DNA from 4 places in the Cobetia sp. 1AS1 genome. Region 3 is predicted to be linked to each of the others. Evidence: predicted binding sites of a transcription regulator. Region 3 holds the regulator's gene; each other region holds the start of a gene.
The links. The regulator PhoB, encoded in region 3, activates phosphate uptake and scavenging genes when phosphate is short. The targets are predictions, from matches to a motif close to TGTCATANNNNTGTCANA.
Positions count from the first base shown of each region.

Region 1: QD280_RS17050 (NAD(P)H-quinone oxidoreductase) is a predicted target of PhoB. The motif match lies at 2,380-2,397, and genes of this name have one in related genera.
Region 2: QD280_RS02610 (putative 2-aminoethylphosphonate ABC transporter substrate-binding protein) is a predicted target of PhoB. The motif match lies at 3,997-4,014, and genes of this name have one in related genera.
Region 4: QD280_RS11030 (CYTH domain-containing protein) is a predicted target of PhoB. The motif match lies at 2,379-2,396, and genes of this name have one in related genera.

Region 1 covers NZ_JARWKU010000014.1:4,328-10,102, reverse strand. The annotation lists gene QD280_RS17060 (TIGR00730 family Rossman fold protein) at 1-352, shown strand, start outside; gene QD280_RS17055 (lysophospholipid acyltransferase family protein) at 518-2,299, opposite strand; gene QD280_RS17050 (NAD(P)H-quinone oxidoreductase) at 2,512-3,480, shown strand; gene QD280_RS17045 (hypothetical protein) at 3,685-4,191, opposite strand; gene QD280_RS17040 (sel1 repeat family protein) at 4,427-4,912, opposite strand; gene QD280_RS17035 (NADP(H)-dependent aldo-keto reductase) at 5,230-5,775, shown strand, end outside.
Region 2 covers NZ_JARWKU010000001.1:612,295-618,069, reverse strand. The annotation lists gene QD280_RS02620 (putative 2-aminoethylphosphonate ABC transporter permease subunit) at 1-1,598, opposite strand, end outside; gene QD280_RS02615 (putative 2-aminoethylphosphonate ABC transporter ATP-binding protein) at 1,595-2,818, opposite strand; gene QD280_RS02610 (putative 2-aminoethylphosphonate ABC transporter substrate-binding protein) at 2,881-3,927, opposite strand; gene QD280_RS02605 (UTRA domain-containing protein) at 4,073-4,786, opposite strand; gene QD280_RS02600 (antibiotic biosynthesis monooxygenase) at 4,949-5,158, opposite strand; gene aldA (aldehyde dehydrogenase) at 5,588-5,775, shown strand, end outside.
Region 3 covers NZ_JARWKU010000003.1:250,106-255,880, forward strand. The annotation lists gene cysZ (sulfate transporter CysZ) at 1-522, shown strand, start outside; gene phoR (phosphate regulon sensor histidine kinase PhoR) at 805-2,127, opposite strand; gene phoB (phosphate regulon transcriptional regulator PhoB) at 2,135-2,824, opposite strand; gene ubiA (4-hydroxybenzoate octaprenyltransferase) at 3,048-3,938, opposite strand; gene QD280_RS08310 (chorismate lyase) at 4,005-4,583, opposite strand; gene QD280_RS08315 (FAD-dependent oxidoreductase) at 4,902-5,775, shown strand, end outside.
Region 4 covers NZ_JARWKU010000005.1:219,818-225,592, forward strand. The annotation lists gene QD280_RS11025 (ion transporter) at 1-1,010, opposite strand, end outside; gene QD280_RS11030 (CYTH domain-containing protein) at 1,162-2,172, opposite strand; gene QD280_RS11035 (TIGR00153 family protein) at 2,648-3,328, shown strand; gene QD280_RS11040 (inorganic phosphate transporter) at 3,369-4,652, shown strand; gene argA (amino-acid N-acetyltransferase) at 4,835-5,775, shown strand, end outside.

The sequences.
Region 1 (5,775 bases), on a different contig from region 3:
CCCCCAGGCACTGGTACGCAACGAGAAGGCGCATACCGGCCTGACGCGCTTGATCGAGGTGGCGGACATGCATGAGCGCAAGGCGCAGATGGCCGCACTGGCGGATGCCTTCGTGACCCTGCCCGGCGGGATTGGCACCCTGGAGGAATTGTTCGAGACCTGGACCTGGCAGTACCTGCGCTTTCACGCCAAGCCGATCGCCGTCCTCGACAGTGACGGCTTCTTCGCGCCCCTGCTCGAGTTTCTGGACCGCACCGTCGAGGCGGGCTTCCTCGATGCGGACACTCGCGCGCGCCTGATCAGCGAGCGCGAGATCGCGCCCCTGCTGAAGCGACTGGCGCCCGAGACGTAAGGCTTGAGACGTAAGGCCTGAGACCTGACTGCCTGTCGCGTCACTCCCCATCAAGCGCATATGCCAGCGCCATGGGGAGTGACTCTGCGAGCGGCCGTCTCAGCTCAGCATGCTCTTTCAGCAGTGCGCTCTTTCAGCAGCGCACAGTCTTAACAAATCGTCGCCTCAGCTCAGCACCGTCTCGCCAACAACCTCAACGGCGTCGTCCGAGGCGGCCTGCTGCTGAGCGGGTTTGCCGATATAACGCGCCCGCTTGCTGGCGGTAACCTGCTCGACATCGACCATCACCAGGCCGTCGATGCAGTAACCGAAATCGGCGTCGACACTGAAATCGAGGAAACGGGTGCCACCGGGCTCGGTGACCTCGGCGTACTGTTTGTAGAGCGTCGGCACCGTCACACCCATCGCATCCAGCTGGGCACGCAGGCGGCGGAAATCGCCATCGGCGTCCTGACCATCGAACAGCCGCTCCGCTTCATGGGCGGCGCTGCCCGGCACGCTCTGGGCGACCGGTGCCCGCGCACGCGCCAGCCCCTCATCATCCCCGTAATAGTGACGGTAGTAGCTGACGATCAGTGCCCTGGCGGCCTCCGGATAGCTGTTGGAGAGCGTGACCGGGCCGAACAGCCAGCGAATCTCGGGATGACAGCGCAGATAGGCGCCCAGCCCCTGCCACAGGTAATCGAGGCTGCGCCGCCCCCAGTAGCGCGGCTGCACGAAGCTGCGCCCCAGCTCCAGGCCGTCCTGCATGCGCTCGAACATCTCCGGCGTGAAGCGGAACAGGGTCGGGCTGTAGAGCCCCTTCTCGCCATGTGCCGCCATGATCTTGCGTACCTCTCCGATGCGATAGGCACCGGCGATCTCGAGATCGGCGTCATCCCACAGCACCAGATGCCGGTAGTGGGCGTCATAGCGATCGATATCACGCCGCTCGCCGGTGCCCTCGCCGACCCGCCGGAAACTGATCTCGCGCAGTCGCCCGATCTCGCGCATCACGCTGGAGCCGGGGAAGGCATCGAACAGGTAGATCTTCTTGCCGTCGCGGGTCTCGCCCAGCAGTTCACAGGGCGTCAGTTCCTCACGCAGCGCCTGGCGTTCCTCCGGATGGCCGATGGCCTTCTCGGTCACGAACAGGCCACGCTTGCCGCGCCCGATGCGATACAGGTGCTTGCGCAGCAGGCGCGTCTTGGCGTTGGTATTGAGGGCATCACTGTCGAGGCGCTCCAACGGAATCAGCTCGCCGATGCGCAGCTTGAGCTGCCGCTCGCGCTGGCGAAACATCTCATGGGCCAGCAGGGGCGTGCCGAAGCTGCGGTTGATCGACGACAGCGCATAGAAGAGCGTCGAGTTGCGCCCGCTGACGTGGATAGGCAGCACCGGCGCGTTGGTCTTGCGCGCGAAATGCAGGAACCCCGACAGCCACTTGCCATCGCGTGGCCCGGTCGGGCCTGCACGCGAGACCTCGCCGGCCGGGAAGATGATCACGGCCTCTTCATTCATCAGCGCATCGCAGATCTGACCACTGCTCTTGCGATAGCCACGGCGACTGAGGTTGTCCAACGGCAGCAGCAAGGGTGCCAGCGGCTCGACCTTCATCAGGATGTCGTTGGCGACGATCTTGACGTCGCGGCGCACTTCGCCGACCAGCTTGAGCAGTGCGAGGCCATCCAGTGACCCCAGTGGATGGTTGGCGACGATGACGACACGCCCGTAGGCCGGAATGTTCTCGCGCTCCCGCGAGGACACCGAGTACCCAAAGGAGAAGTGATCGAGCACGCGGTCAATGAAGTCGAAGCCACGCTGGTCCGAGTTCTCGCCGAGGAAGGCATTGATCTCGCCCTCATGCACCAGGCGCCGCAGCATGGCCAGAGCTGGCCGCCGGATCAGCGGGTGACGTTTGGCAAAGGCAGGATACTTGGCAGCGATGACGCGGGCAGTATCGATCATGCTCTCTCCTTGGCCGCACGGAGTGCGGAACGCGATGTCTGGATCATGGGGCTTGATATCACGTCAGGTTCGCGCCACTTCATGACAGATGCGTCACAGTCCCCGTACAGTGAGATGACAGTCGCCCACGTGATCCGCGGCCGATGCGCCCCGGCACAGAGATCATCCGCGTACGAACAGGCAGCGCGACTGCCACGCCAAGGAGAGAGCGAATGTTTGCGATAGCCGTCGAGAATGAATCACTGGTCTGGCAGGAAACCGAGGCCCCGCACGGGATCGCCTCGGATGAGGTGCGTATCGAGGTGGCCTGGGCCGGCGTCAACCGCGCAGACCTGATGCAACGCGCCGGCCAATATCCGCCACCTGAAGGTGCCAGTCAGATCCTGGGACTTGAGGTCAGCGGCACCATCCGTGAAGTTGGCCGCCACGTCGAGCGCTTCAAGGTCGGTGATCCGGTCTGCGCGCTGCTGTCCGGTGGCGGCTATGCCGAGGAAGTGGTCGTCAACGCCCTGCAGGTGTTACCGGTGCCGGAGGGCTATAGCCTGCGAGACGCCGCCGCGCTGCCGGAGATGTTCGCCACCGCCTGGCTGAACCTGTTCATCGAGGGCAATCTCAAGCACAAGGAGCGCGTACTGCTGCACGCCGGTGCCAGCGGCATCGGCACCACCGCCATCCAGCTGTGCGGGCTGTTCGGGCATCCGTGCTTCGTGACCGTCGGCAGCCAGGAAAAGCTGGAGACCTGCCTGCGCCTCGGCGCGGATGCCGGCTGGAATCGCCACGATGGCAGCTTCGTCGAGGCCGTGAACGACTGGGGCGGCGCCGACATGATTCTCGACCCGGTGGGCGGCGGCTATCTGGCCGACAATCAGCAGGTGCTGAAACAGGATGGCCGCATGGTATTGATCGGTCTGATGGGCGGGCGCATGGATGAGCTGGATCTGGGTCGCATGCTGATGAAGCGTCAGCGCCTGATCGGCTCGACCCTGCGCTCGCGCTCCCCCGATGGCAAGGGCATGGTGCTGGATGCGCTCTACGTGCATGTGTGGCCACGCCTGGCACGGGGTGAGCTGCGCCCGCATATCGACAAGAGCTGGCCGATCCAGGAAGCCGATGCCGCGCATGCCTATGTGCAGGACAACGCCAGCACCGGCAAGGTGTTGCTGGCGGTGACGGGCGCCTGAGCCTCGTCATGACGCTGATGACATCAGCATGAAAAAAGCGGCAGCCCAGTGGGCTGCCGCTTTTTTGGCTTTATTGACGCTATCTCGTGCTCGCTGCTCCGCCTGACAACATCTGACCTGACAACATCTGACCTGACAACACCCGGCCTGACAGCAGTGTCGCTCATGCCGCCAGGCGTAGACCCCGAGGCGCCTCGCGCAGGCTTATTCGCTGCGCCCGATCGACTGGGCTTTCTGCCAGGTGAGTTGCAGCAGACGGGCGTCGTCTCCGGCGCGATGGCGCTGGATGCCCCCCTCGGCGATCACCGCTTCCTTGAGCTCCGCCCAGCAATTCAGCTGCTCCTCATCGAGCAGCCGTCTGAGCGCCTCGAGACGAAAGCGCGGCAGCATGCCGGCATGATAGAACAGCAGCGAGAGCCAGGTATTGTCGTAGCCCCAGCTGTCGCTATAGGCGATTCCCGCCTCACCCAGCTCATCATTGACCCACTGCGCCACCTCACGCACTGGCCGCCCTTCGCGTGCCAGCCGCGCCCGTGAGATGCCGTGCAACAGCTCCGCCTTCGGGTCCCAATGCACCCACTCATCAAGAGGCTGTATCAGGAAGGCGCAACTGCTGCCGTCGGCACGCGCCAGCCCGATCTCGATCGGATAGCTACCACGGCCAAAGCCGGAGGCTTCAATATCGAGCAGAATAGGCAGCGTCACACGAATCTCCCAAGGTATCTCAGGCAGACAGGGCCCGGGCGAGAAGAGGTTGAATGTCCTCAGGTTACGGGAATTGCCCCCTGCTTGGCGAGTCCTGAGCGCGACGCTGTCAACGCAGGCATCAGGTCGATCTGCTCCATCACGCTGGCATCACGTTCAGGAGACGCACATGAGAAGGCCAGAGACGACAACGCCCTCACGAAGAGGGCGTTGTCAGTGGCAGCGAGAGCAGTACATCAGCTCAGTGCAGGTCTGCCTCACTACCCGTGCGGGCGTGGGCTTCCCACTGCTCGGCCTTGTGCGGGCAGACCGCCAGACCGAGGGAGCCTTCACGATAGGCACGCGCCAGGCGCTGGGCCGCGAGAGCATGGCGGCACTCGGCGGCACGTGCGTACCAGGTCACGGCCTTGGCCGGATCGCTCTGATACTGGGCACAGCCATACTCATAGATACGCGCCGCCTGATACTGGGCATGCACGTCGCCGGCCTGCGCGGCCTTGATGACGAAACGCGCGCCCTTGGCCTTTTCCTGAGCGGAGTTGCCGCGCTGGAACAGCATGTGCCCGTACAATGACAACGCACCGGTGTGACCGGCATTGGCGCAGTGATTGAACAGACGCATGGTCAGACGATGCTTCTGCTGAGAGCCGGACAGCCAGGAGGCGTGGAACAGACGCTCCGCCAGGCGGTATTTCAGTCCAGTCATCAGGGTTGGGGCCTGCGGCATGACGAGTAACCTTGATACAGAATAAGAGGGGTGACGCCGTGTCCTGGCCCGATCCTGAGCCCGCGACGCTATTCTCCTTGCCAACACTGTCAGTTTGCCCTTGCGGGCGGCCTAGAAAGACTGCTCCCCTGACAGCGGGGCGCCAAGCATACTCGCGCAATCGGGGGGACTCAAGCCCGCCTTGTGGGTTTTTGTTACGCTGCTAATATGTGCGCCATCCTTGGGGTAAAGTACGCGCGCGAACCGCGCGCCACGCGCGTGCTGGAAGCACTCGTCCTGCCCGCTACATTGACACCTACCCGATAGGGGAATCCTGCATGCAACGTAGAGCTCTTGGCCGTACTGGCATCGACGTCAGTCTGCTATGCCTTGGCACCATGACCTTCGGCGAGCAGAACAGCGAAGCCGATGCCCACCAGCAGCTGGACCGTGCGCTCGACGCTGGCATCGACTTCATCGATACCGCCGAGATGTATCCGGTGCCCCCGAATGGCGAGACCCAGGGCCGTACCGAGGAATACATCGGCAGCTGGCTGGCGGCACGCGGCAATCGTGATCAAGTCAAGATCGCCACCAAGGTCACCGGCCCGGGCATGGATTACCTGCGCGGTGGTTCACGCCTGACGCGAGAGCAGATCATCGCCGCCTGTGACGACAACCTGCGTCGCCTGGGCACCGATTACATCGACCTCTATCAGCTGCATTGGCCGGACCGCAAGACCAACTTCTTCGGCAAGCTGGGCTACCAGCCGACCGAAGACGAAGACATGACGCCGCTGGAAGAAAGCCTGTCGGCACTCGGCGAGCTGGTCACCGCCGGCAAGATTCGCGCCGTCGGCCTGTCCAACGAGACGCCGTGGGGC
Region 2 (5,775 bases), on a different contig from region 3:
AGTACTGCCATGGCGGCCGCGCTGGCGAAGTGCCCGGCTTCGTCGAGATGCATCACCGCGATGGAGGCCAGTCGGGTATCGCTGTTGTAGAGAAATACCACCGCCGAGACGGTCGTCATCGCGTTCATGAACAGATAGGCCGAGATATCCAGCACTGACGGCAGGGACACCGGCAAGGTGATGCGGCAGAAGGTCTTCCAGAACGGCACCTTGAGTGAGGCACCGACCGCCTCGAATTCCCCATCGAGCTGCTTGAGCGCAGTCACCGAGGTCAGATGGCAGACGGTATAGAAATGCACCAGGGTGTTGAGCACCAGAATCGCGAAGGTGCCGTAGATCCAGTTCAGCGGGTTGTCGGCCTGGTTGAAGTAGAAGATGTAGGACAGACCCAGCACCATGCCCGGCACGGCCATCGGCATCATCGCCATGAAGTGCAGCCCCTGGCGCAGCGGGCGATAGCCCTGACTCTTCTCGGTCAGCCAGGCATTGAAGAAGATGACCAGCGTGCCGATCAAGGTGACCCAGAAGGCCAGCGTCAGCGAGTTGAGCCACGCGTCCCAGCCACCGCCCGCCAGCGCCTTGAAGGCGTAGTGATCCAGGGTCAGGCTCAGGTTGTAGGGCCAGAACTGCACGAGCGAGGCATAGATGGCGGTGCCGATCACGGCCAGAATCGCGGCGGCCACGCCGTAGCAGAGCAGCGCGAAGACCCAGTCGCGCAGCGGGCTTGGCGTCGGCTGCCAGGGCACGGCGCGCGCCGAGAGCTGCGCGACCTGACGGCGCTGGATCCAGCGGTCCACCGCGAAGGACAGCAAGGCCGGCAACAGCAGGATGACGCTGACCACCGCGCCCATCTGGAAGTTCTGCTGCCCCACCACCTGACGATAGACATCGGTGGCCAGCACACTGAACTGCCCGCCGATGATCTTCGGCACGCCGAAATCGGTGATCGCCAGCGTGAAGGCCACGAAGGCACAGGAGATGATGCCGTAGCGCGCGCCCGGCAAGGTGATGGTCAGAAAGCTGCGCCATTTGGGCGTTCCCAGTGCATCCGCGGCTTCATAGAGACGGGCATCGCTGTTGCTGAGCGCCGTCATCATGATCATCAGCGCATGCGGGAAGATCCAGAAGGTCATGCCCATCACGATGCCGATGGGGCCGTAGATGCTCTCCCCTAGCAGCACATCCTTGAACCAGCCCTGATTGCCGAACAGATACACCAGGCTGATGGCTGGCAGCAGTGACGGAGCCAGTAGCGGCAGGATGGACAGCATGCGGAAGACGCGCTTGCCCGGCATGCAGGTGCGGGTGATGCCGTACGCGCACAGAAACGCCAGACTCACCACCGTCAGGGTACTGATCAACGCGATGCTGACGGAATTGATGATCGAGCCGACCAGCGCCGGCGTTTGCACATAGCGCGCGAAGTTGGCCAGGCCGACGAAGTCGCCGCTGCGGTCCTGCACGCTCTTGATCAGCATGGTGGCGAGCGGCAACAGCAGCCCGATGACCAGCAGCGCCAGGGCCAGCAGCAACATCAACAGACGCAAGCCGGCCTCGCCTGACAGCCGACCCGACAAGGGCAATGCGCGCGCCATCATGCCTGCGCCTCCACCAACGGATACAGGCGGATCGCCTCGGAGGGCAGACGCACACCCACCCGGGCACCGACCCGCACGCCCAGTGACTCGCTGTCCTTGAGCGCCACATCCGCCGACAGTGTCTGCCCACAGCCCTCAAGCGTCAGAGTGATACGCAGGAAGGCGCCGAGAAACTCGACGTGATCCACCTGCGCCGACAGCCCCTCACCCACTGCGCACAATGAGACGGCTTCCGGGCGAATGGCCAGACGCGCCTGATCCAGACCCTCAAGATCATGCGCCGCACATTCCAGACGCTGCTGGCCCAGACGCAGGGTATTGGCGTTCTCGGGACAGCATTGCAGGAAGTTCATGCTGCCGATGAATTCGGCCACGAAGGCGCTCGCCGGCTGACGGTAGATCTCGGCGGGGGTGCCGATCTGCTCGATCACGCCATGGTTCATCACCACGATGCGGTCCGCCATGGCCAGGGCCTCTTCCTGGTCGTGGGTCACCATGATGGTGGTGACGCCCAGCCGTGCCTGCAGCGCCTTGATCTGACTGCGCAGATGCAGACGTACGCGCGCATCCAGCGCCGACAGCGGCTCATCGAGCAACAGCAGCCCCGGCTCGGTCGCCAGCGCTCGTGCCAGTGCCACGCGTTGCTGCTGGCCCCCGGACAGGGCCGCCGGATACTTGCCTTCACTGCCGGCCAGGTCCACCAGGGTGAGCAGCTCCGTCACGCGACGACGCATCGCATCACGCGCATCGCGCCGATTGCGCAGCCCATAGGCCACGTTGTCGAACACGGTGAGATTGGGGAACAGCGCATAGGACTGGAAGACGATGCCGAAGTCGCGCGCCTGGGGCGGCAGACGCGAGATGTCCTGGCCGCGCTGGTGGATGGTGCCTTCGCTCTGCGGCGCAAGCCCGGCGATGGCGCGCAGCAAGGTGGTCTTGCCACAGCCGGAGGGGCCGAGGAAGCACACGAACTCGCCTTCGCGGATCGCGAGGTCGATCTCGCTCAGGGCCGTGAACTGGCCATAGCGCTTGGTGAGGCCGCTGATCTTGAGGTGGATGCTGTCTGACGACGCAGAACGCGTGGTGAGTGCCTGAGGCACTGCGTCACGCGCAGGCGCCCGGGCTGCAGGGGCGGATACCGCGCGCGGCGAGGCGCCGGCAGTCGCTGGCGGCGCTTGACGCGAGGCGTGATGACGCGGGGGGGCGGTCACAAGAGACATGCGAGAAACTCCCGACCCCGGCGCAAGGCGCCGGGGCAATGACGAAGGTGGCTAGGCGTGACTTACTGACTGTCGGACTTGCCGTCGTAACGGCGCTGCCATTCGGCGAGCACTGCATCCCGCTGATTGGCCGCCTTGGCAAAGTCAGCCTCGATCATCATCTCGGTGATATTGGCCGGATAATGCTCGATCGGCTTGGCCACCCCCGGATAGGCCACGACCGCATAGCCTTCGTTGTAGAGTTCATTGGCCGGCTTGGAGACTGCCCAATCCATCAGTGTCTGCGCCGCCTCACGCTTGTCGGTGCCCTTCATGATCGCCGCGGCTTCCATGTCCCAGCCCAGCCCTTCCTCGGGGAAGACCAGATCCACCGGTGCGCCCTGTGCCTTGAGGCGTGCGCCTCGGAAGGCGAAGGACACACCGACCACGGCCTCGCCGGAACCGGCCAGATTGCAGGGCGCGGAGCCTGAGTGGGTATAGCGGGCAATGTTGTCGTGCAGGCGGTCCATGTACTCCCAGCCGCCCTCGTCACCCCACAGCTGCAACCAGCTGGCGACATCCAGATAGCCGGTACCGGAAGAACTCGGATTGGGCATGATCACGTGGCCCTTGAACTCGGGACGCGTGAGGTCTTCCCAGGACGTCGGCTTGGGCACTCCCAGTCGCTCACCTTCGACGGTGTTGTAGCAGAGCGAGGCGACCCAGGCGTCCATCCCGACCCAGGACGGGTCCTGGCCATCACGGTAGGCGGGGTCGACGAACTTGCTATCCAGCGCCTCGACTCCCTTGGGGGCATAACGCGACAGCATGCCTTCCTTCTCGAGCACCAGCAGGCTGGTCGCGGCCAGGCCCCACACCACATCCGCCTGCGGGTTGTCCTTCTCGGCAAGCAATCGTGCGGTGATCACGCCCGTGGAGTCGCGCACCCATTTGATGTCGATATCCGGGTGCGCCTGCTGGAAGCGCTCGGCATATTTCTGCAGATCATCGGACTCCACCGCGGTATAGACGGTGAGCTCGGTGGCCGCCTGGGCATTGAGGGAAACGACCAGACCAACGGCACTGGCCAGCAAGGAACGGGTGAGGAAGGAACGGGTCAAGAAGGACATCGGGACTCTCCAACGCTTGGAATGAATGGCTCTCACCATCTGGTATATACCAAGAGTATGAGCGGGCCGAATGACACCCCCGTGACAGTCAGTTGAAGGCCCGGTGAAACAGTGTTATCTCATATAGTGTCCCTGCAGCGCGGGCTCAGGGCTTGTTCTTGAGCGTGACGGTGATGCACAGCGCATTGTGCAGCCAGCGCTCTTCGTCATAGCCGATGGGACGATGCTGCTCATCGAAGGTAGCGCGACGCACGGTCAGACCGGGGCTGCCCATGGCGACCCCCAGCTCCCGGGCGGCCTGCTCCCCCAGCGACTCGGAGTAGAAGCGCAGCTCACGGTGGGCCAGCGTCAGGCCGTAGCGCCCGCGCAGCTCCGCCCACAGTGACACCCCGAACTGGCCCTCCTCGAGCAGCCCCGGGGCGCGCTCCGGCACCACCCACATCGACTCGCTGAGCACTGCGCGCTCATCCACGAAACGCCGGCGGCGAATATGATAGAGCGGTGTCTGGGCCGCCAGGCCCAGCGCTTGCGCAGCCGGTGGGTAGGCCTGAACATCGGTCAGCAGCACTTCCGTCCGTGGCCGCCGTCCCTGCGCCGTCACATAGTCATTGAAGCCGGAGTCACGCGTGGGGTCGTAATCCAGCCGTGGCGGCGACACGAACCACCCACGGCGATTGCTGCGATGAATGCGCCCTTCTCCCTCCAGCTGCCCCAACGCCTGACGCAACGTCACGCGCGTGGTATCGAAGCGCTCGGCCAGCACTCGTTCAGAAGGCAAACGCCCCTCTTCAAAGGCATCAGGATCCTTCAGCTGTTCGCGCAGGCGATCGGTAAGGTGGAGGTAATACGCATCACTCATGACGAGGAGTCCTGACCAAAGATGAAGAGGGTTGCCACTACCGGGTAATAACATGGCGCCGCTTGCCCCGCCGGCGAAGAAAATGCCCGGGACTCTGCGCCGACAAACGGCTGGATGCTCCAGAAACTATCACATTCGCGTGACTCGCACTGGCCTGCCAGCTTATGTGCCGCTGACGCTGCAGGATTTCATGACAGCCGCCTGGTTGAGCTCACAGGCGTGGATGGCGGTGGGAGAATCCTTGGCCGCGAAGAAACGCATTTCCAGCATCCCCGGTTCAGCCGCTGAGCCCAGCTTGTTGTCAGCCAAGGCCTGCTTGAAGGTAGCGAGTTGTTCGGGCTTGACGTCAAATTTCACGATCAAGGTGAGCATGGAGATGCCCCTTATAGTCAATGGTTGTCATCGGCCCAACGGCAAGACCTGCTGCGTCACGTGGCAGCAGCTCTGTCTCGGGAAGTGACTGACACTATCTTTCGCTGCCTGGCTGAAAAACCCGCGGCGCGGAGAAAGACTTTCAATGAAACCTTGAACGCGGAAACGCTGGAGTACCCGGCAACAAGGATGACCAGTTGTTGCTGAACGCACTGACAGGACGCTGATTTCCCTGTTTCCAGACTGATGGCCATGGGTAGGCAATGGCGTACGAAATCACCTTCACGCCATTCCCACCAGCAGTACTCGCCCAACTATAATTCCCAAACAAAATTCTATATACGGAAATCTATTTCTACATGTGAAAAACAGTTTGACACCTTTGGCGTCACTTCATAGCCTGTAGGCCAAATTCAGGAGGAGTGATGCATGCGCACTGACAAGAACTTCATCAACAACGAATTCGTCGCCTCATCCCAGGGCGAGATGATTTCGGTCTACAACCCGGCCACCGAAGCACTGGTAGGTCAGGTGCAGGCAGCAACCACTGACGAAGCGCTTGAAGCGGTGAGCATTGCGGCCAAGGCTCAGAAGGACTGGCGTGCCAAGACCAGCAC
Region 3 (5,775 bases):
CCGGTGCTGGTGGTGAGTCTGTTGCTGGTGGTGTTCTTCACCTTCAGCCTGGTGACCAATCTGATCGCCGCGCCCTTCTACGGCATTCTGGCCGAGAAGGTCGAGCATCGTCTGGATGGCACCCTGATCGACGATGACCGTGGCCTGATGAAGATCGGCGTCGACTCGCTGGGGCGTGAAATGGCCAAGCTGGGCTACTTCATCCCGCGCATGATCGCGCTGTTCATCATCGGCTTCATCCCGGGCCTGAACCTGCTCTCGCCGCTGTTGTGGGGACTGTTCTCGGCCTGGAGCATGTCGATCCAGTATCTCGACTACCCGATGGACAACCATCAGGTCAGCTTCGGTGACATGAAGCAGCGCCTCAAGGCGCGCTGGTGGCCCTCACTGACCTTCGGCGCCGCGGTGTTCGTCATGACGCTGGTGCCGCTGGCCAATCTGCTGTTCATCCCGGGCGCCGTCGCCGGGGCGGTACTGATGTGGCAAAGCCACTACCGTCAGTTGCCGGCACCGCGTCGTTGAGACAGCCTGTCGCAGAGCTGGCTTGTCGCTGAGCTGGCTTGTCGCTGAGCTGGCTTGTCGCTGAGCTGGCTTGTCGCTGAGCTGGCTTGTCGCTGAGCTGACTCGTCGCTAGGTTGGCTTGTCGCTGAGCTGACTCGTCGCTAGGTTGGCACGTCGCTGAAATAGCCGCAGCGTCGTCTGATTGACCAAACGAAACGCCCCGCAGTCGCCTCCTGTCGAGGTGGCTGCGGGGCGTTCTGCGTTGGGCTGGCGTCCGGGTCAGATCATCACTGATTCAGCCCATCACTGGGCTAGCGCACTGCTGGCCTGGGGAGCGCTCGCCTGACAGGCGCGCTCGTCGGGGAAGTGACAGCGGAAGCGCGCACCCTCGCCGGGGTGGCTGTCGATCTCCAGATGGCCCTGATGGCGAATCAGCACATGCTTGACGATGGCAAGCCCGAGGCCGGTGCCTCCCGTGGCGGTGCTGCGGCCCTTGTCGATGCGGTAGAAGCGCTCGGTCAGGCGCGGCAGGTGCACCGGGTCGATGCCATCCCCATCATCTTCCACCTCGACCAGCAGGCCCTGGTCATCCGCCTTCCAGCGCAGGGTGATATGGCAGTCTTCGGGGGTGTAGCGCACCGCATTGAAGACCAGATTCGAGATCGCGCTGCGCAGTTCCTGCTCCTCACCGCGCAGTGACAGGCTGGCATCGGCCTCGATGGAGAAGGTGTGGCGCCCCTGGGACAGGCCTTCGGCGTCATCGCGGATATGGCCGAGCAGGGCACTCATGTCGATGCAGCGACCGTTGTCGGACAGTTCGTCGGTTTCCAGGCGTGACAGGGTCAGCAGGTCTTCGACCAGGTGCTGCATGCGGTCGGTCTGGCTCTGCATCTGGCCCAGTCCACGCTGCCAGCGCGGTGGCAGGTCATCGGCGTAATCGGAGTAGGTCTCGAGATAGCCGGCCAGTACCGTCAGCGGCGTGCGCAGCTCATGGGAGACATTGGCCACGAAGTCGCGGCGCATCTCTTCCAGGCGATAGAGGCGGGTGACGTCACGCAGCATGACCAGACGCTCGTTGTCACCGAACAGGGTGATGGAGATCTGCAGCGTCAGGTTGTCAGACAGCGGCGACTGGAGTGTCAGCGGCTCGCGGTAGGCCAGCCGATTGAAGTAGTCGATGAAGACGGGGTCACGCAGATAGTTGGTGATGTGCTGGCCGCGGTCGTGGCTGGCCTTGAGACCGACCAGCTGCTCGGCAGCGCTGTTCCACCATTCCATGTCACCGTGGTTGTCCAGCATCACCAGGCCGTCGCGCATGGCCTCGGAGGATTCCTGGATACGGTTGAGGATGCTGCGCAGTCGCTCCTGAGCCTGACGCTGGCCCTTCTGGTAGCGGTAGAGACGATCGAGCAGGTCTCCCCAGACGCCATCGCCGGGCGGCGGCTCTTCATGGGGATTGGTGATCAGCCAGGTGTAGAGGCTCTTCAAGTGCTTGAGATGGACGAACAGATACAGCGAAAGACCCAGCGCCAGGCCCCAGCCCAGATGGCCCAGCAGGCCACCGATCAGGCCGAAGCCACCGGCAAGGTAGCCGAGGCGCCATAGCTCGTTGGTCCAATAGCGCATGAATCCCTCAGGCCTGAGCGCTGAAGCGGTAACCGGTGCCGCGGACGGTCTGGATCAGATGCTGATGGCCTGTGCCCAGCGCCTTGCGCAGGCGACGGATGTGCACGTCCACGGTGCGCTCCTCGACATAGACGTTGCCGCCCCATACCTGGTCGAGCAGCTGGCTGCGCGTGTAGGCACGCTCCTGATGCGTCATGAAGAACTGCAGCAGGCGATATTCGGTCGGGCCGACATCCAGCGAGTTGCCGTGGGCGGTGACGCGGTGGCTGGCCGGGTCGAGCATCAGGCCTTCGACTTCCACCGCCTCCTCGACCCCCTTGGGAGTGGTGCGACGCAGCACGGCCTTGAGACGGGCGACCAGCTCGCGCGGCGAGAAGGGCTTGGTGATGTAGTCGTCGGCACCGGCTTCCAGGCCTTGAATCTTGTTGTCTTCCTCGCCCTTGGCGGTCAACAGGATGATCGGCAGCTCCGAGGTGGTCTCGTCACGCTTGAGACGCCGCGCGAGCTCCAGGCCACTGGTGCCCGGCATCATCCAGTCCAGCAACAGCAGATCGGGCTTTTCATCGACGACGATGGCGTGGGCGTCCTGGGCATTGTCTGCCTCCAGCACGCGGTAATCCGCCATTTCGAGGGCAACGGCGATCATCTCGCGAATCGAGGATTCATCGTCGACAATCAGTACGGTCTTGGAGCTCATCGCTAGATCCCATGCAGCAGTCGGCGCACGCGCCAGAATGACAAGTCGATGACGATTACAACCCGCTTATATGACAACGAGATGACAACTGCCAGCATGGCAGCTTGCACGCAAGCCTGCCAGCCGCCTTGGAGGCGCGGCAGGCAGGCATGAACCGTGGGCTGGGGAGCAATAGAGGGCAGGGGTTGCTTTAAATTAAATAATACTAATGTTTATGCAGGAGTCAGCTCATCGGCCAGGTCGCCAGGGCGATACCGGCGAAGATCAGCAGACCCGTCCAATGATTGTTGAGGAAGGCCTGGAAGCAGGGCGCACGCTCACGCTCCCGGATCAGACGTTGCTGCCAGACGAAGGTGACGGCGGCGGCAGCCAGCCCCAGCCAGTAGAAGATGCCCAGCGCCAGCTGCAGGCCGATGCCGATCAACACCGCCAGCATGCCCAGCTGCAACAGGCCGATCATCAGCTTGTCGGCACGCCCGAACAGCACGGCGGTGGACTTGATGCCCACCTTGAGGTCGTCGTTGCGATCGACCATCGCGTAGGCGGTGTCGTAGGCCACCGTCCACATCAGGTTGGCCGCGAACAGCCACCAGCCGTAGGTCGGTACCTCCTCCAGCGTCGCGGCGAAGGCCATTGGAATCGCCCAGCCGAAGGCGGCGCCCAGCACTACCTGAGGCAGATGATGGAAGCGCTTCATGAACGGATAGCTGGCCGCCAGCAGCACGGCGACGATCGACAGCAGCACCGTGGTCAGGTTGGTGAAGCACACCAGCACGAAGGCGGCCGCGACCAGCCCCCCGAACAGCGTCAGCGCCTCGCGTTCCGAAATGCGACCCGAGGTCAGCGGCCGATCACGCGTGCGCTCGACATGCTTGTCCCAATGGCGGTCGGCGTAGTCGTTGATGACGCAGCCGGCGGCGCGCATAAGATAGACCCCGGCGATGAAGATCAGCAGGGTCGTGCGCTCGGGAATGCCATCTGCCGCCAGCCACAGTGCCCATAGGGTCGGCCACATCAGCAGCCAGGTGCCGATGGGGCGGTCCAGCCGTGTCAGGGCGAGGTAGTCGGCCAGTCTGGAAGGACGCGAAGCGGCGGAAGTGGATGACGCGGTCATCATGGCTCCTGGGCGGGTGGTAGTGGGCAAGGGAAGAGAGAAACGAGGCCAGTCGGCCAGCAAGGCTCAGGCCAGCTGCAGCGCGTGCTGGAAGGCCGGTGTGAAGCCCTCCTGCACCAGCACCTTGAAGCGGCCATGCGAGAACATCGAGCGGCGCATCCACAGGCTGGTGGTGCGGGCCAGCGGCCTGGGGCTCGAAAGCACCAGCGGGGCGCGGCTGACATCGATGGCGCTGCGGGTCAGGTCGGGCTGGCGAAACAGCCAATGGCCCAGCGAGCGCTCGCCCAGCGTCGAGAGGCGATGGCCGTGGGCCAGGTCCAGCGCCGCCAGCGAGCGTGCGATCACCCATGGCGTATCGCCATGACAGAGTGCCACTTCGCGTCGCCAGACATGCCGGCGTGGGCCGATGCCCAGCAGGCGTGCCTCGTCCAGCCGCGCGGGGCCGGTGTCCTGCAGCAGCAGGCGCACGCGCAGGCCCTGGATGGGCTGGCCATCGCGTTCATCCTGCTGCTGCATGGCGCTGGCAAGACGCTGGGTCAGCGAGTCCGTCGAGGAGAGCCACGCCCACCAGCCGGCCGGCATGACACCTTGCAGCGCGGCAGCCGGCTGCCAATGACGGCGCACCGTCGCCGAAGCAGCGGGCATGACGCGCGTGGGTGAAGGCCAGCGAGGCGCAGGCTGGCACAGGGGTTCGGCTGACGAATGAGGCGCCTCACAGGTGGAGGTCTGTGGCGTGAGCGCTGCGCGATGAGGCTCGCCTGCTGGGCATCGGACCACGGTGAATTCCCTGTCAGGATGACGAAATGGCGAGTCTAGCATGGCCGGGCGGCAAGGCCTCCCGCTCAGGCATGCCTGCACTGCTGGCGGGCTGGTATGCTGGGCGCATTCATCGGCGTTCATGACGGACGCTGCTGGCGCTCTTTCATCAGCGCTTCCCTCGGATCGATCTCAGGAGATGGTGCCATGCGCGACCCTCGCACCCTTGTCATCATTGGTACCGGCATGGCGGGCATTGGTCTGGCGCGCGCGCTGCGTGCGCGTGACAAGGACAGCCGGCTGATCCTCATCAGCCAGGATAGCGGCCACGATTACGCCAAGCCCATGCTGTCCACCGCCTTCGCCAAGAAGATGTCGGCCACCGACCTGTCGCGTCAGGCGCCGGTGGCGCTGGTGGACGAGCTGAATGCCGAGCTGCGTACCCATCAACGCGTCACCGCCATCGACGGTGATGCCCGCCAGCTATGGCTGGGCGAGGAGTGTCTGGCCTATGACGAGCTGGTGCTGGCACTCGGCGCCGCGCCGCGTCGTCCCTTCCCCGTCGCCGCGGAAGTGGCCTCACGCGTGCAGAGCATCAATGACCTCGACGACTATGCGGCCTTCTGCGCGACGCTGGCGAAGGCCCGCGAGCGCGGGGAAGACGGGCACGTGGTGATTGTCGGTGCCGGACTGGTCGGCTGTGAATACGCCAATGATCTGACGGCGGCCGGCCACCCCGTCACGCTGGTCGCGCCGGAGGAAACTCCGCTGGATGGGCTGCTGCCGCAAGCGCTGGGGCAGCGTCTGGGCGCGGCGCTGGATGGGCTCGGTGTGACGCGTCGCCAGGGCGAGATGGTCGAGACCATCGCCGCAAGCTCGGGCGAGGAGGCCGAGCGTCAGGCCGCGCCGGTCGAGGTGCGACTGCAGAGCGGTCGTCGCCTGACGGGCTCCGTGGTTCTGCTGGCCACCGGGCTGGCGCCGCGTATTCGTCTGGCGCAGGCCGCGGGCCTAAGCGCCGGTGGTGACGGCATCCGTGTCGACCGCCACCTGGCCACCTCCCAGCCGCATATCTGGGCGCTGG
Region 4 (5,775 bases), on a different contig from region 3:
TCTGGCTGATCCCCCGATGGCGTCTCAGCGTCAGGCGCAGATTCGGACTCCGGCTCTGGATCAGGTTCTGGCGCTGTCTCCGGTTCTGGCTCGCGCGGGTCGCGGGTGTCCTCGTCCAGCCAGGTGCCGCAGAACTTGCAGTACTTGGCGTTGCGATCATGGCCTTCACGACCACAGCCCGGGCAGGCTTCGTCGCTGGTCTGCTGCATGCGCAGGCCGTTGAGGACCTCGGCCGAGAACACCCCGGTGGGCACGGCGAGAATCGAGTAGCCGAGAATCATCATCAGCGCCGAGATGAACTGCCCCAGCGGCGTGATGGGCGCGATGTCGCCATAACCCACCGTCGTCAGCGTCACCACGCCCCAGTAGAGCGCCTTGGGAATGGAGGTGAAGCCGGCCTCGGGCGGCTCGATCAGATAGATCAGAGCGCCGAACACCGTGACGATGCTGAGCACGGTGATGAAGAACAGCAGGATCTTGCGCCGACTGCGCGTCATGGCCTCGACCAGCATGCGGCCCTCGCCGACGAAGGCCATCAGGCGCAACACGCGGAACAGGCGCAGCACACGCAGTACGCGCACCACCAGCAGGGCCTGGGCGCCCGGAATCAGCAGCGACAGCCAGGTGGGGGCGATCGACAGCAGATCGAGCACGCCGTAGAAGCCCTTGGCCCAGGTGCCGGGATGCTTCAGGCAGTAGAGGCGGACGGCATATTCCAGCGTGAAGATGATCGTGAAGCCCCACTCCATGATGCGGAACAGCTCGCCGTATTGCGCATTCAGCGAGGGCACGCTGTCGAGCATCACCACGGCGACACTGGCGAAGATCATCAGGATCAGGCCGATATCGAAGGCCTTGGCCGCCTTGGTATCGGATTCGAAGATCCAATGGAACAGCCGCGCGCGCAGGCGGCCCGTCGCGGGCTCGTAGTCGCTGGGGTGCGAGGGTGTCGCTGGGGGGCTTTGCGGCGTGCTGCCATATTCATTGGCAGGGCCCTGGCGTTCAGGCATGCAGGCTTCCTTGACGGGCGTGACGACGCCGGATGAATGTCAGGGCGTATCGGGGATGTCTCAGTGTGTGACCTTCAGTGACTGCCCGGCCGTTGTCCATCAGCCAGTGGTCTAGCGCCTGGTGGCTGGGCAGTCAGTGTCGTGCTGAAGTTCAGCCGCGCAGCGTCGCGAGCAGTGACAGGCTGTGCTGGCCGAACTCACGAGTCGCCCAGTCCTGTGAGGCGTCGCCGTCGCTGCTTTCCAGCGCCTCGACCAGCGCCACCGCATGGATATGGCCGGGATGCTGGCTGGCGGCCAGCCGCGATGCGAGGGCCGACAGGGCGGCCAGCGCATGCGCGTGCCACTTGAGGTCGTCTTTCGCCTGACGGTCGGCGTGGGCATCGAGCGCATCGATGGCGGCGGACAGCAGCGCGCGGGGGTCAGCGGTATCCAGCGTCTTCTCATGCCATTCGCCATCCCGCAGCGCCGCACCGCGCTTGGCCTTGCTGGCATCCGCCGGGCGCAGTGCCAGGCGACTGGCCAGTGAATCCGCCAGCTGCCAGAGCACGCCTTCTCTCACCTCGGGGGCGAGTTCTTCGCCGCCGGTCAGCTCGAGCTCGATTTCCTGGATGGCCACTTCGCGACCACTGGCCTTCACCGCGCCCAGGTCCAGCGCCATCTCGACGCCGACGGTGACCTGCTCGTCGCCCACATTCGCGTCGCTGTGTGTCGCCTTGACGTCGATCTGCCAGGCATGACGCTCGAAATCGGTACTGAAGCTGGGCGCGAGTGCACTCAGCAGCTGCTCGCGGGCGCCGTCTTCCAGCGCCTGCAGGGGCGGCAGGTCACGCAGGCCGTCGAGGTCGAGGCCGGTCTGGCCCTCGGGCAGCTCCCACTCCCATTCGCCGCGTGAATGCAGTCCGCCATGGCTCTCGCCGCTGGTCTTGAGCGTCTGGCGCAGGGCGCCCGTGCTGTCGGCATCCTCACCGCTCTGGCGCAGACGCAGCGCCATGCGCGCGCGCTCCAGCGCATGCTCGGGGGTGTCGAAGTAGGTGTTGGCCAGCCAGCGCCGCCTGGGGGCGACCGTTGCCAGTTCTGCAATGCTCTTCAGTGTCTCCAGAATGGCATCGCGATCAATGACGGGTTGAGACAGTGCCAGTTTGAGTTCGATTTCCTGCGCCATGATGGGCACTCCCTGTACGGATGAAAGAAGACAGATGCTGACGGATGAGGATGACAGCGGCGCCAGGACCGCAGAGCCTCCGGCAAGCGTGGTGCATGGAGGTGAAGGCCCATGTGCCTCATGCTCGCGCCTGGCCCGCGGCAAGGCAAGCACGGGGAGGGCGGAAGGGCATGCGGGATATCGGCCTGTCGGCAGAATCACACTTATATGACAGCATGATGACATTGAAGTGACAGCAATTGCCTGTCGTCACGTCCTTGGTTATATTACGAACAGTGGATAAAGCCAGCGACCACGGGTCCTGCCGCTACATGACAATCTCTCTTCTGGAATCCTTCGTGTTCCCCCGAACTGCCGCTGTTGTTGCGTAAATGACAACAGCATGGCGGTATCATGACGTTACGATGAAAGTTATGTGATCGTCACAAAGGCTTTGCTACACTCCGCGCGTCAATCCTTAACGCCGACGGCCACTATGGTAACGACCAACCCTTTCTCTTCGATGTTCGGGCGCTCGCCTTTCAAGGCGCTGCACACCCACATCATCAAGACCGACGAGTGCGCCCAGCACTTGCTGACCTTCTTCGACGCCTGCGAGCAGGGTGATTGGGAGCAGGCAGCCAGCATTCGCAAGACCATCAGTGGTCTGGAGCGTGAAGCGGACGAGTTGAAGACGCAGCTGCGTCTCAACCTGCCCAACTCGCTGTTCCTGCCGGTCTCGCGCTCCGACCTTCTCGAGCTGATCCATGTCCAGGATTCCATCGCGAATGTCACCAAGGACATCGCCGGGATCATGCTGGGTCGTCATATGCAGATACCCACCGCACTGGTGCCCGCCATGCGTGAGTATCTCAAGACTGCGGTCGAATCGGTCTGCCAGGCGCGTCGTGCGTTGGGTGAACTGGAAGACCTCGTCGAGTCCGGTTTCGGGCGCAACATGAGCGAGCTGGTCGACAAGCTGATCAACGAGCTGCATGAGCTCGAGAAGCAGTCCGACGAACAGCAGATCGCCATCCGCCAGACCCTGTTCTCGCTGGAAGCCAGTCTCCCGCCCGTCGATGTGATCTTCCTCTACAAGATCATCGATTGGGTCGGCGATGTGGCTGACCAAGCGGAAAAGGTCGGTACCCGACTGCAGATCCTGATGGCGCGCTGAGCGCCATCAGGACGTCCTGCCATCTGTCCAAGAGTCTTCTATGTCCATCATTGCTCAATACGGCGATGTGCTCGTCATTCTTGCCTGTCTGTTCGGTTTCTTCATGGCATGGGGTGTGGGTGCGAATGACGTCGCCAATGCCATGGGAACCTCGGTAGGTTCCAAGGCGATCACCATCAAGCAGGCGATCATCATCGCCGTGATCTTCGAATTCCTCGGTGCCTGGCTTGCCGGTGGTGAGGTGACTGACACCATCCGCAAGGGCATCATCGACCCGTCACTGCTGATCGAGAATCCGCAGTTCCTGGTCTACGGCATGCTGGCCTCGCTGCTGGCCGCCGGTATCTGGCTGTTGATCGCTTCCATGAAGGGCTGGCCGGTCTCGACCACCCACTCCATCGTCGGCGCCATCGTCGGCTTCTCCGCTGCGGGTCTGGGCGTGGATGCCGTCGAATGGTCCAAGGTCGGTCAGATCGCAGCCTCCTGGCTGGTCTCGCCGCTGCTGGCGGGCTCCATCGCCTTCGTGCTGTTCAAGTCCGTGCAGACGCTGATCTTCGACAACGAAGACCCGTTCGCGGCCGCCAAGCGCTACGTGCCGATGTACATGTTCCTGGTCGGCTTCATCATCTCGATGGTGACCATGGTCAAGGGCCTCAAGCATGTCGGCCTGCACCTGAGCTTCGAATCCAGCCTGCTGCTGGCCGTCGTCATCGGTGCCATCGTGATGGGTATCGGCGTGCTGATGGAGCGCAAGGTCGCGCGTTCACGCCTCAAGGAGAAGAATCGCGCCACCGGTGACGACTTCGACTTCAGCGGCGTCGAGAAGGTCTTCGGCCTGCTGATGATGTTCACCGCCTGTGCGATGGCCTTCGCCCACGGCTCCAACGACGTGGCCAATGCGGTCGGTCCGCTGGCGGCCATCATCAGCGTCGTCGACTCTGCCGGTCAGATCGGCGCCAAGGCGAGCATGCCGTGGTGGGTCCTCGTGCTGGGTGGCGGCGGTATCGTCGTCGGCCTGGTCACCTATGGTCGTCGCGTCATCGCCACCGTCGGTACCGGCATCACCGAGCTGACGCCGTCACGCGGCTTCGCGGCCACGCTGGCCGCCGCCTCGACCGTCGTGCTGGCCTCCGGCACCGGCCTGCCGATCTCCACCACCCACACCCTCGTCGGTGCGGTGCTGGGGGTAGGTCTGGCACGCGGCATGGCAGCGCTCAACCTGCGTGTCATCGGCACCATCGTGATGTCCTGGCTGATCACTCTGCCGGCCGGCGCGATCCTGTCGATTCTGTTCTTCTTCATGTTCAAGGGCATGTTCGGCTAAGCCGACGCATGATCCAGAGCTGAATTGGAAAAACGAGAAAGGCGACCTTCGGGTCGCCTTTCTCGTGTCTGATACATGGTTGTTAGGGGGCACCGCTCGCCGTGCAGGCTGCGGCGCTGATATGATGATTCATGGGCATGCCTGACATGCCATTTTCCCTCTCTCCTGCCCGGAGCTGGCTCTTGAACACGCGTTTCCCCTTCGCGGACTGGTTTCGCAACTCCTCTCCCTATATCAATGCCCATCGTGGCCGCACCTTCGTCATTCTGATCGAGGGCGATGCCCTGTCCTCGTCACGACGAGCGCAGTTGATACAGGATCTGGCGTTGCTGCATACCCTCGGCGTGAAGCTGGTGGTGGTGTTCGGGGTGCGCCCGCAGGTGGCTGAGGCGTTGCAGGCTGCCGGTATCGAGGCGGACCGCCATCAGGGCCGCTGGGTAGTGACGCGCGAGATTCTCGGCCATCTGGAGCAGCAGGTCGCCACGCTGCGTCTGCGTCTTGAGGCGAGTCTGTCCCAGGGGCTGCCCAATACGCCGCTGCATGGCGTGGAGCTCTCCGCCGTCTCCGGCAATCTGGTGATGGCCAAGCCGCTGGGCGTGCGTCATGGCGTCGACTTCCTGCATGGTGGCGAGGTGCGCCGCGTGCGCAGCGAGGCGATCCAGGGGCTGCTCTCGCAGCAGGCCATCGTCGTGCTGCCGCCGCTGGGCTATTCCAGCACCGGCGAGGTGTTCGATCTGGACGCTGCTGAGGTCGCCGAACACGCCGCCGTGGCGCTGGCCGCTGACAAGCTGATCCTGCTTGGCGAAGGGGAGGGCCTGTTCGGCGAAGACGGCGAGCTGCTGCGTCAGCTCAATCCGGAGGAAGCCGCGCTGATGGCGCCGCCCCGCGATGACGACAGTGAGCTGTCGCGCCACCTGGCTGCTGCCTGTGGCGCCGCACGGCGCGGCGTCGGGCGCACTCACCTATTGAGCTGGCGCGACCGTGACGCCCTGCTGGGCGAGCTGTTCACCCGTGACGGCATCGGCACCATGATCACGCGTCAGGGCTATGAGCAGCTGCGCAAGGCGCGGCTCGAGGATGTCGGTGGCCTGCTGGCACTGCTGGGGCCGCTGGAGCAGCGTGG